3 regions of the Microbispora sp. H10670 genome follow, and region 1 is predicted to be linked to each of the others. Evidence: riboswitches for the same ligand, from Rfam matches in the RefSeq annotation. Region 1 holds a riboswitch; each other region holds the start of a gene.
What was found. A riboswitch is a leader RNA that binds a small molecule or an ion and turns the genes downstream of it on or off. The one in region 1 is predicted to bind cobalamin.
Positions count from the first base shown of each region.

Region 2: another riboswitch for cobalamin. It lies ahead of HHX33_RS27935 (ABC transporter substrate-binding protein); the one in region 1 lies ahead of HHX33_RS14560 (histidine phosphatase family protein).
Region 3: another riboswitch for cobalamin. It lies ahead of HHX33_RS21990 (ribonucleoside-diphosphate reductase subunit alpha); the one in region 1 lies ahead of HHX33_RS14560 (histidine phosphatase family protein).

Region 1 is NZ_JABBWW010000008.1:210,339-214,287, reverse strand. It holds gene HHX33_RS14565 (VWA domain-containing protein) at 1-985, opposite strand, end outside; gene HHX33_RS14560 (histidine phosphatase family protein) at 982-1,497, opposite strand; adenosylcobalamin (AdoCbl) riboswitch at 1,598-1,745, opposite strand; gene HHX33_RS14555 (cobyric acid synthase) at 1,778-3,268, opposite strand; gene dnaE (DNA polymerase III subunit alpha) at 3,313-3,949, opposite strand, start outside.
Region 2 is NZ_JABBWW010000025.1:31,863-35,811, forward strand. It holds gene HHX33_RS27925 (PepSY-associated TM helix domain-containing protein) at 1-802, shown strand, start outside; gene HHX33_RS27930 (acyltransferase) at 827-2,200, opposite strand; cobalamin riboswitch at 2,538-2,662, shown strand; gene HHX33_RS27935 (ABC transporter substrate-binding protein) at 2,740-3,702, shown strand; gene HHX33_RS27940 (FecCD family ABC transporter permease) at 3,789-3,949, shown strand, end outside.
Region 3 is NZ_JABBWW010000016.1:56,548-60,496, forward strand. It holds gene glmS (glutamine--fructose-6-phosphate transaminase (isomerizing)) at 1-537, shown strand, start outside; gene HHX33_RS21985 (Bug family tripartite tricarboxylate transporter substrate binding protein) at 795-1,757, shown strand; cobalamin riboswitch at 1,803-2,013, shown strand; gene HHX33_RS21990 (ribonucleoside-diphosphate reductase subunit alpha) at 2,145-3,949, shown strand, end outside.

The DNA.
Region 1 (3,949 bases):
GAAGACGTTCGTCCAGGCCGGGCGCGTCGAACGGATCGCGGCGACGGCGGTGCGGCAACGCCAGCCGGGCCGCCACCCGGACGTCCTCCCGGGTCACCACGTCCCGCCCCTGCCAGGCGGCGTGCGCCACAGCGGCGTGAGCGGTGACGAGATCGGCCCGCAGACCGTCCACCTCGAAACCCGCGCAGACGGCCGTGATCTGCCGTAGCCGCGCGTCGGGCAGCCGTACCGCCGGAAGGGCGGCCCGGGCCCGCGCGATCCGCCCGGCGAGCGCGGCCTCCTCCGGAGCCCATCGAGCCGCGAAGCCCTCGGGATCGGCGTCGAACGCGAACCGCCGCCGGACGACCTCCGCCCGTTCGCCGGGCTCCCGGGTCGCCCGCACCTCGACGGTCAGCCCGAACCGGTCGAGCAACTGCGGGCGGAGCTCCCCTTCCTCCGGATTCATGGTTCCGACGAGCAGGAACCGCGCGGCATGCCGTACCGAGACGGTCTCGCGCTCCACGTAGCAGACCCCGAGCGCCGCCGCGTCGAGCAGCAGGTCGACCAGATGGTCGTGCAGGAGGTTCACCTCGTCCACGTACAGGACGCCCCGATGGGCCGCCGCGAGCAGCCCGGGTTCGAAGGCCTTGACCCCTTCGGTCAGCGCTCGCTCCAGGTCCAGCGACCCGGCCAGCCGATCCTCCGAGGCTCCCACCGGAAGCTCCACCAGCGACGCCGGCCGCCGGACCCACGCGGCGTCCGGCTCGTGCGGCCCGTCGGGACACCCCGGATCGGGCGCCGCCGGATCGCAGTGGAACCGGCACCCCGCGACCACGGCGACCGGGGGCAACTGCGCGGCCAGCGCGCGGACGATGGTGGACTTCGCGGTGCCCTTCTCCCCGCGTACCAGGACGCCGCCGGCCCGGGGCGAGACCGCGTTCAGCACCAGCGCCAGCTTCAGGTCGTCGAGCCCGACGACGGCGCTGAAGGGATAGGCAGGGTTCACGGTGCGGCCTTCCGGTTGACGTACGTGATCCGCCAGCCGCCGTTCCCGGCGGCCAGTCCGGTGTGGGACAACGGCGCGACGTCGAAGGCCGCGGCCCGTGTCGCGGTCAGGCCGAGCGCGTGCGCGAGCGCGGCCCGGATGGGCCCGGCGTCGCAGACGGCGACCACACGGGCGGCGTCCGCGCGGAGCGACTCCATCCACGCGGCCACCCGTTCGCCCATGCCGGCGAGGCTCTCCCCGCCATGGGGGACCGCCCAAGGGTCGGTCAGCCACGCGGCGAGCCCCGCGGGGTCCGCCGCGGCCACCTCCGCGAACTGCCGGCCCGCCCAGGCCCCGTAATCGGCCTCGGCGAGCGCGCCGGCCACGACGGGTTCCCGGCCCGACGCGGCCCGGGCGGTCGCCACGGCGGCGGGCCACGGCGCGGCGAAGACGAGCGCGTCGCCGGGCACGCCCGGCACGGCGGCCTGTGCCGTGGCCTGGGCGAGTCCCGACGGATCGGGTTCCTCGGGCATGGGGAAGCAGGCGCGCCGGGCACCGGGCGTACCCGCCTGACGGATGAACAGCACGGCTCAGCCGCGCGGCTGGTGCTCGACGGGGCGAAGGTCGCTCACAAGGGCCTCCTCAGGGATGACGCGTCCCGGCAGACGAGGTCACGGTGGCCAAGCGACCTGGCTCCCGGGGTCCATGCCCCGGATACAGTGGCGCGACCGCACCGGCATCTCACCGGATTTCCCTTGGTCACCGCGAAACCTTCCGGACGGTACCCGTTCCGGACAATCAGCGTCAACAACCTCAGGCCGCGCCGGGTGGCAGGACCCGGAGTCCTGAGGGCGGCCCGCCCGCGATGAGGGCGAGCAACGCGGCGGTGTCGACGTTCCGCTCGACGAGGTCCCCGAGCGCGTCCAGCCGTGCCTCCCGCAGCGCCGCGAAGGAGACGCCCGGGCCGGCGTGGAACTCGCGTCCCGCCGCCCGCGCCACCTCACCGAGGAACGCCCGCCGGAACCCGTCGTTCTCCAGCGCTCCGTGCCAGGTGGTGCCCCACACGTTCCCCACCCGGCAGCCGTCGAGGAACTCCTCGCCCGCGTCGCGCGTCACGATCCCGTGGTGGATCTCGTACGCCTCCACGGGATGGCCGTAGGCCTCGCCGCTCGGCCGCCCGAGCGTCTTCTCGGCGGCGAACACGACGTCGGCCGGGAGCAGTCCCAGCCCGGCGACCGTGCCGGCACCCGACTCGACCTGGTCGGTGATGGTACGGGCGAGCATCTGGTAGCCCCCGCAGACGCCGAGCACCGGTCCCGTTCTCCCCGCCACGACATCGGCGATCCCGGTCTCCCGCAACCAGGCGAGGTCGCTCACGGTGGCCCGCGAACCGGGCAGGACCAGCAGGTCGGCCTCCGCGCACTCGGCCGGGGACGTGGCGAACGTGACCGCGACCCCCGGCTCGGCGGCCAGCGCGTCCACGTCGGTGAAGTTCGAGATCCGCGGATACCGCACGACCGTCACCCGCAGCGCACCACCGGCCGCCGCCGCGCCCCGTGGCCGGGTGTCGAGCGGCCGGGTGTCGAGCGACAGGGAGTCCTCGACGTCCATCCAGAGCCCGTCGAGCCAGGGAAGCACGCCGTAGACGCGGCGCCCGGTCAGCCCCTCGATCATGTCCAGCCCGGGCGCGAGCAGCTCGCGCGCGCCCCGGAACTTGTTCACGATGAAGCCGGAGATGTGCGCCTGGTCGGCGGCGTCCAGCAGCGCGACCGTGCCGTACATGTGCGCGAAGACCCCGCCGCGGTCGATGTCCCCCACCACGACCACCGGCAGCCCGGCCGCCCGGGCCAGGCCCATGTTCGCGATGTCCCCGGCCCGGAGGTTGATCTCGGCCGGAGAGCCCGCGCCTTCGCAGACCACCACGTCGAACTCGCGGGCCAGCCGCCGGTACGACTCGACGGCGACGGCCCGCAGCTCGTCCCGCCGGGCCCCGTACTCCATGGCGTCGACGTCGGCGACGGCCCGGCCGCGTACGACGACCTGGCTACGCCGATCGCTGCCCGGCTTGAGCAGGATCGGGTTCATGTCGGCCGTCGGCTCCAGCCCGCAGGCGGCCGCCTGCACGGCCTGCGCCCGCCCGATCTCCGCGCCGTCGGCGGTCACGTAGGAGTTGAGCGACATGTTCTGCGCCTTGAACGGCGCGACCCGCACGCCCCGCCGGGCCAACCACCGGCAGATCCCGGCGGTGACCACGCTCTTCCCGGCATCCGACGTGGTCCCCGCGACCAGCAGTCCACCCTTCACAAGCCGGACAGCATACGGCCGGGGGACCGTACGGGAAATTCCGGTCAGGGCACGACGAGCGCGTTCGCCCCCAGGAGGACCTTGATGTCGCCGGCGAACGCGCCGTTGTTGATGTTCACCGCGTAGTCGGGCAGCTCAACGACGTTGATCTTCCGGTTGAGCCGCTCCACGCGCAGCCGGACGGGGGTCTCGCCGGGGTGGACGGTCAGGATCCGCTTGAGCTCGTGGACGAGCTCCCTGTTGACGCGCTCCTCACGGAGGGCGATCACGATGGGTTCGCGGCCGTCGTCCTGGATGCCGGAGATGTCGAGGAAGGTGATGTCGGTGGCGTTGAAGGAGATGGTCGCCTCGTCGCCGTCGCCGCGTGAGCGGATCCGGCCGGTGACGGCGACGACCAGGTCGGGGGCGAGGTTGGTGCCGTACAGCTGGTAGGTCTGCGGGAAGCAGGGCACCTCGATGGAGCCGTCGTGGTCCTCGATCTTGAGGATGGCCCAGACGTCGCCCTTCTTGGTCACCTTCTTGTCGACGCCGGAGATGATGCCGGCGATGCGCACGTTCCCCGCCCCGGCCTGGCCGTCCAGCACCTGGGCGATGGTCAGGTCCCGGTTGCGTTCGAGGATGCGTTCGGCGCCGTTGAGCGGGTGATCGGAGACGTAGAGGCCGAGCATCTCCCGTTCGAAG
Region 2 (3,949 bases), on a different contig from region 1:
CCGCCGCCTGCGCGGCCTGTTCACCCCGGACCGCGCCGCGACCGGGTCGCGCCGCACGCTGTCCTGGCACGGCTCGGTGGGGCTGTGGGCACTGCTGGGCCTGCTGTTCCTGTCCGTCACCGGCCTGACCTGGTCGAAGTACGCCGGGGACAACATCGCCGGGCTGCGTACGGCGTTCGGCTGGGAGACTCCCACGATCGACACCGATCTGGGCGCGCACGCCGGGCACTCGGGGCACGCAGCGAGCGGCGGCCAGGCCGGCGGCACCCAGGACGTGGGAATCGACCAGATCACACGGGCGGCGGCGAGCTGGCGGCTGTCCGGCCCGCTGGAGGTCGTCCTGCCGGGCGAGCCGGGGGACGCGTACGTGGTCAAGGAGATCCGCAAGACCGTCCCCACGCGCCTGGACCAGCTGGCGTTCGACCCGGCGACCGGGCGGTTCGTGGGCGAGCTGCGGTTCGCGGACTATCCGCTGGCCGCGAAGCTCACCGAGTGGGGCATCGACGCGCACATGGGGCTGCTCTTCGGCCTGGCCAACCAGATCGTCCTGGCCGCGATCGCCGCCGGGCTCATCACACTGATCGTGCTGGGCTACCGCATGTGGTGGCGCCGCCGCCCGACCCGCGGCTTCGGCCGGCCCCACCCCCGGGGCGGCCTGCGGGGCCTGCACTGGGGGCTGTTGGTGCCTCTGGCCCTGCTCACCGCCGTGGCCGGCTACTACCTGCCCCTGATGGGCATCTCCCTGGCCGTGTTCCTGGTGATCGACGTCCTGCTCGGACTCCGCGCCAGGCGGGCGGGCTGACGCCCGAAGCCGTCGTACGGCGTCTCATCGGGCCGGTTCACCCGAGCGGTGGACCGGCCCCGCGAGGCGTGCCCTCCGGCTGACCAGGCACAGGCCCCCGACCAGGGCGATCGACGCGATCACCGGCGCCGGCCCCGGCGCGAAGCCGGTCACCGTGAGGGTGAGCAGCGCGCCGCCGACGAGCGGCGCGGCGACCGCCACATGCCGTCCGGTGGCGGCTCCCGCCGGCTCCTCCCATCGGCCGAACAGGGCGGTGAGCCCGAGCAGGACCGGCGCGAGGGCGGCCGGCCACAGTGGGGCGCCGCTCCACCAGGCCGCCGAGCCGGGGAGAGGAGTAGCCGGCCCGAACCCGATGGTCGCGAGCCCGGCGACGGCGACGAGCGCCGTCATGTGCCACAGGTAGACGGTCATCATGCGGGGCGCGAGCGCGGTGAGCACCGCCTCGGCGCGGGGCCGGCGCGCCAGCGCGTTCAGGGCGGGGCGCAGCAGCATCGCCAGGCCGAGCTGGCCGGCGAAGAGCGCGAGCAGGCACGCGCTCGGCGGGGCCATGTTCGAGACCGCGCCGGGCATCCCGATCATGCTGGCCGGGTACGGCCCGGCCACCACGAGGGCCGCCACCATCGCGAACCCGGCCACCGCGAGCGCCGCCGCGCGGCGTCCCCGCAGCCACTCCAGGCCGCCGTCGGCGTACCGGAACCCGACCTGGTGGACGGCCAGCCACACGAACGCGACGTTGAGATAGCCGGCGGCCTCCAGCCCCGAGAAGCGGACCACGTCCGTCAGCACCGCGCCGCCCGCCAGCACGGGCAGCGCGACCCCGGCCCGTACGCGCAGCAGGCGGGGGGTGGCCACCACCGCGAGCAGGTAGACGGCGAGGAACCAGAGCAACTGGCCGACGGTCCGCGCGGCCACCTCGACCGGCTGCGGGGGCACGCCGAGCGCCGTCAGGAGGTGGGGGAGCGGCAGCCAGACGGCCGCGAGCGGCGCCACCGGCCAGGCCAGGCGGCGCACCCGCCGCGCCGTCCACTCCCGCGCCGTCCACTCCCAGGCCGTCCGCTTCTCCGCGGTCGGCCGCCGCGTCGACCGCTCCCGGGCCGTCTCGCGCGTGTCCGGCAGGCCGGCGCGGCGCGCCGCGGACCGGAAGCTGATCGCGTTGGCCGCGCCCCCGGCGAAGAAGACCAGCGGCATCACCTGGGAGATCCAGGTGACGAACGGAGCCGCCGCCAGGGCGTTGCCCGTGGTCAGCCGTCCTCCGGCGTACGACAGGACCGGCATCGCCCAGTGCTGGACGACCACGAGGACCATCCCGAAGACGCGCAGGATGTCGATGAAGCGGTCCCGGGGCCCGGGGGCGGCCGGGGCCCGCGCGGGGGCGGGGGGAAGCATGGTCAGGGACACGGGGGAGCCGCCTTCGGTGTGTCGATCGTCGGTTGCCGGACGCCGGTCGTCCGTCGCGGACCCGGCCGGAGCGGGGAGCGGTCGCGACCGCGCGCTCCGGCGCCGGCCCGCGGACTGAGGAGGAGTGGGGGAGATAGTCCGTCAGGAGCTTCTGCCGGGAACCGCCCGGCCGCTCCAGGGTCCCGCCCGGCCGCCGTCCGGCGCAGCGACGGAGCCACTACTCCCGATCATGGGCGAGCCCCCACCATCGGGGTGGGGCCTGCCCTACCACCCCGGCGTACGGGCAGGCGGGCGGACCTCGGCGGCCGGGGGAGGATGACGGCGCCGCGAGGCGGGTTGGTACCGTTGCGTCCGACGCGCGCAGCGCAGCGAAGTCCGGTGAGAACCCGGCGCTGTCCCGCAACTGTGGTTCCCCGCCCCCGGGGACGAGCCAGGTCGCCTGCGTTGTGCGCCGACGCCGTCAACCCTCGTGGAAAAGGGTGATCCGTCCAATCCCGCGGGTCTCTCGATTTCCCGGCTTTCCCCCTTGGAGGACCCTCGTGAGGCCCCTGCGTACGGCCGTCGCGGGTGTGGTGCTGGGCGTGCTCGGACTGGCCGGCTGCGGCCAGAGCGACGGCTCCGCCACTTCCGCGTCCCCCGCCGCCTCGAACCCCGCCGCTTCCAGCTCCGCCGCCTCGGGCGGCGCCTTCCCCGTCACCGTCCAGGCGGGCAACGGCGCGGTGACCATCGCCAAGCGGCCCGAGCACATCGTGTCGCTGTCCCCGACGGCCACCGAGATCCTGTTCGCGATCGGCGCGGGCGCCCAGGTGGGCGCGGTGGACGACCAGTCGAACTACCCGCCCGAGGCGCCGAAGACGTCGCTGTCGGGCTTCAAGCCCAACGTCGAGGCGATCGCCGCCGCCAAGCCCGATCTCGTCGTGCTCGCCAACGACCTGGAGGGCGTGGTCGCCGGGCTGGGGAAGGTCGGCGTCCCGGTGCTGCTGGAGCCCGCCGCGACCAAGCTGGAGGACACCTACGACCAGATCAGGGACCTCGGCGCGGCCACCGGCAACGTGGACAAGGCCGAGGAGGTGGCCGGCGGCGTCAAGCAGAAGATCGACGCGCTCGTCGCGGCGGCGCCCAAGGGCAAGGGCCTGACCTACTATCACGAACTGGACACCACGCCGTACGCGGCCACGTCGAGCACGTTCATCGGGCAGGTCTACAGCCTGTTCGGGCTGAGGAACATCGCCGACGAGGCCCCCGACGCGGCGGGCGGCTATCCCAAGCTGTCGGCGGAGTTCGTGGCCAAGGCCGACCCCGACCTGATCTTCCTCGGTGACACCAAGTGCTGTGGTCAGAACGCCGCCGCGCTGGCCAAGCGGCCGGGCTGGTCCGGCCTGGCCGCCCTGAAGCGGGACCGTGTGGTGGAGCTCGACGACGACGTCGCCTCCCGCTGGGGACCGCGCGTCGCCGACCTCGCCCAGGTCGTCAGCGACGCCGTCCAGAAGGCGGCGGGCTGAGCCGGTGGTGACGCGCAGGCCCCCGGTGACGCGCACGCCCCCGGGATCGCGGTGAGAGCGGTGCCGCGGCGGGTCCGGGTGACGGGGTGACGGCGGCGGGCCGGTCACGCCGGGCGCTGCTCGTCGTGTGCGTCGTGCTGCTGGTCAGCCTGATCGCCGGCCTGGCGGCGGGCGCGGCGGTCATCTCGCCCCGCGCCATCGCGCTGGCCCTGCTCGACCGGCTGCCGCTGGTGTCCCTGCACTCCGG
Region 3 (3,949 bases), on a different contig from region 1:
CCGGCCGACGGGCGCAGGATCTGCGACGGTCTGCGGCGGCTGCCCGAGCAGATCAAGGAGATCCTCACCCTGGAGGACCGGATCAGGGAGCTGGCCAAGAAGTACGCCGACGCGCCGGGCATGATGTTCGTCGGCCGGGTCCGCGGCTACCCCGTGGCCCGCGAGGGCGCCCAGAAGCTCAAGGAGATCTCCTACGTCCACGCGGAGGCCTACCCGGCGAGCGAGCTCAAGCACGGCCCGCTGGCGCTGATCAGCCCCGAGCTGCCGACCGTCGCGGTCGTGCCGGACGACGAACTGCTGGACAAGAACCTCACCACGCTCGGCGAGATCCGGGCGAGGCACGGGCGCATCCTCATGGTCGGCCACCGCACCTCCGAGGCGGCCGACGACTGCATCGTGGTGCCCAGGAACGAGGTGGAGCTGGACCCCATCCTGCTCACGATCCCGCTCCAGCTGTTCGCCTACCACGCGGCCGTCGCCCTCGGCCGCGACGTCGACCGCCCCCGCAACCTCGCCAAGAGCGTCACGGTCGAGTAGCTCCTCCACATCCCGTCCGGCTCCCGTCACCGACGCGAGCCGGACGGTCCGGTCTCCACGGTGAAATGGCCGGGGGCCGGGGTACGGGTGCGCACATCGACTACTTCCTCATGGCGCTGCCCGTTGTCGCCCACTGATCTTCATGCGTGCCCGCCGGCCCGCCGATCGCCACATCCGTAACGTCCGTTATGTCATGACATGGGGTGGTTGCTCATAGTCTGTCCGCATAAGGGGCTCTTCGGGGGGAGGGTGCCGGCATGCGACGCCGTACGGTTCTCGCACTGGGGGTCCTGGCCCTGGCGGGCGGATGCGGCACCCCGGCGCCTCCGTACCTCGGGGAGATCTCCCTCCTCGTCCCCGGCCCGCCGGAGTGCTGGGGGGACGGCGTCGCCCGGAGCCTGAAGTCCCTCATCGAGGCCCGCCGCTGGGCCGGCAGAGTGCTGGTCACGCGGGACGCCGGGGGCGGCGGCGCGTCGGCCGTCGGACGCTTCGCCGTCGGACGGCCGGACCGGCTGATGGTCGCCGACCCCCTCCTGCTGGCCGACTACGCGCTGGGTCGCGCGCCCGGCGACGCGGGGCCGTTCGCCGCCCGGACCGTGCCGCTGGCCAGGCTGGCGGGGGAGTGGCAGGTGCTGGTGGCCTCCCCCGATTCGGGTTACCGCACGTTCGAGCAGGTCGCGGCGGCCCTGCTGCGCACTCCGGAGCGGGTGAAGGTGGCGGGCGGGCCCGACCGCGGGCCCGGCCATCTGCTGCTCGGCCTGACCGCCCGGGGCCTCGGGGCCGATCCGCGGCTGGCGGCGTACGAGGCCTTCGACAGCCCCGCCCGGGCCGTCGCGGCGGTGGCCGAGGGGACGACCGCGCTCGCCTTCGGCGGGCGCGGCGACGTCGCCGCCCACGTCAGGGCCGGGCGGCTGCGCCCGCTCGCCGTCTCCGCTCCCGAGCGCCTGCCCGGCCTGGACGCGCCCACGCTGACCGAGTCGGGGGTGCGGGTGGCGTACGCGAACTGGACCGGCCTGCTCGCCCCCCTCGGGGTGGCGGCCCGCGAGCGCGACGCGCTGATCGGCCTGTGCCGGGCCGTCGCGGACTCGCCCGCCTGGCTCCGCCTGTGCGAGCGCAACGGCTGGACGCCGATGTGGCTCGCCGGCGAGGAGTTCCGGCAGTGGCTCACGGGCGAGGCGCGTCGTACGGCCCTGCTTCTCGATGATCTCGGAATCCGGTGACCAACACAACTTGTAGGGCCGCTTGCGAGATCGCCCACTAGATGTAGGATCCATCGCGTCGCTGGTTCACCTCGGTGAGGCAAGAGGGAACCCGGTGTGAATCCGGGGCTGCCCCGCAGCGGTGAGCGGGAACGACCGCCGTCACAGAGCACTGGTGCGTGAGCGCACCGGGAAGCGACGGCCAGTAGGTCCGGCGGGCGTGTGTCCCGCCGGTCGCCCGCGAGCCCGAAGACCTGCCCGCGACCGCGCGCGGAGTCACCGCGCGCGCCCGCGCCGTGCCCCGAGGGAGGGCCCGCCGCCCGCAGGCCGTGCCGTCGCACGCGTGCGCCGCGGCGTCCCCTCCCCTCCGGCCGGCCGGGTCAGGAGACGAGGAGGAGAGGGCGACCGATGACGATCACCGACCCGGTCTCCGCGCCCGCGCGCCCCGCTACGGGGCCGCGCGGCGCGGGGGAGACCGCGGACGTCTGGCGGGCCATCGAGGAGGCGGCGGCGGGGGTCGTCGCGGACCCGGAGAACTCCCGGCGGGCGGCGCGGCTGCTCGCCCGGGTCATCGAGGAGGAGACGGCGGGCCAGGGGGTGCGCGCCTTCTCCGAGTCGGTCGCGGCCGCCCACGCGGCCGGGCTGCTGGGCGACGCCGTCGCCGCGTTCGTGGCCGACGAGGCCGAAGCGCTGGACGCGCTGATCGACCCGGCGGCCGACGACCGGTTCGAGTACTTCGGGCTGCGCACGGTCTACGACCGCTACCTGCTGCGGCATCCGGTCACGCGGCGGGTGCTCGAACGCCCGCAGCACTTCCTGCTACGCGTGGCCTGCGGCCTGTCGGCGAGCGTCGGCGAGGCGGCCGAGCTGTACCGGCTGATGTCCGCGCTCGCCTATCTGCCCAGCTCGCCGACGCTGTTCAACTCCGGGGCGCGCCGCCCGCAGCTGTCGTCGTGCTTCCTGCTCGACTCGCCGCGCGACGAACTGGAGAGCATCTACGAGCGGTACGGCCAGGTGGCGCGGCTGTCGAAGTACTCCGGCGGGATCGGCGTCGCCTGGACCCGGGTGCGCTCGCGCGGTTCGCTGATCCGGGGCACCAACGGCCTGTCCAACGGCATCGTCCCCTGGCTGCGCACGCTCGACGCGTCGGTGGCGGCGGTGAACCAGGGAGGCAGGCGCAAGGGAGCCGCCTGCGTCTACCTGGAGACCTGGCACGCCGACATCGAGGAGTTCCTGGAACTTCGCGACAACACGGGCGAGGAGTCGCGCCGCACCCACAACCTCAACCTGGCCAACTGGGTGCCCGACGAGTTCATGCGCCGGGTCGAGGCGGACGGCGTGTGGTCGCTGTTCGACCCCAAGGAGACCCCCGAGCTGACCGACCTGTGGGGCGAGGCGTTCGACGCCCGGTATCGCGAACTGGAGGCTTCCGGGCGGTATGTCCGGCAGGTGCCCGCCCGCACCCTCTACGCCCGGATGATGCGCACCCTCGCCCAGACCGGCAACGGCTGGATGACCTTCAAGGACGCCGCCAACCGCGCCTCCAACCAGACCGCGCTGCCGCGCAACGTCATCCACCTGTCCAACCTGTGCACCGAGATCCTGGAGGTCACCAGCGACGGGGAGACCGCCGTGTGCAACCTCGGCTCGGTCAACCTCGCCGCCCACCTGAACCCCGAGGGGGACGCCGTCGACTTCGGCCGGCTGCGCGCCACGGTCCGCACCGCCGTACGGTTCCTCGACCGCACGATCGACCTCGGCTTCTACCCGACCCCCGAGGCGGAGGCGGCCAACCAGCGGTGGCGGCCGGTGGGCCTCGGCGTCATGGGCCTCGCCGACGTCTTCTTCGCGCTGCGCCTGCCGTTCGACTCGCCGGAGGCGCTGACGCTGTCCACCCGGATCGCCGAGGAGATCGCGCTCGCGGCGTACGGCACCTCGGCCGACCTGGCCGCCGAACGCGGGCGTCACCCGGCGTACGAGGAGACGCGGGCGGCGGGCGGCGTCCTGCACCCCGACCACTACCCGTGCGCCCCGGCGCACCCGGAGGAGTGGGCGGCGCTGCGCGCGAGGATCGCGGAGACCGGGCTGCGCAACTCCCTGCTGGTCGCGATCGCGCCGACGGCCACGATCGCCTCGATCGCGGGCTGCTACGAGTGCGTCGAGCCGCAGGTGTCCAACGTCTTCAAGCGTGAGACGCTGTCGGGGGAGTTCCT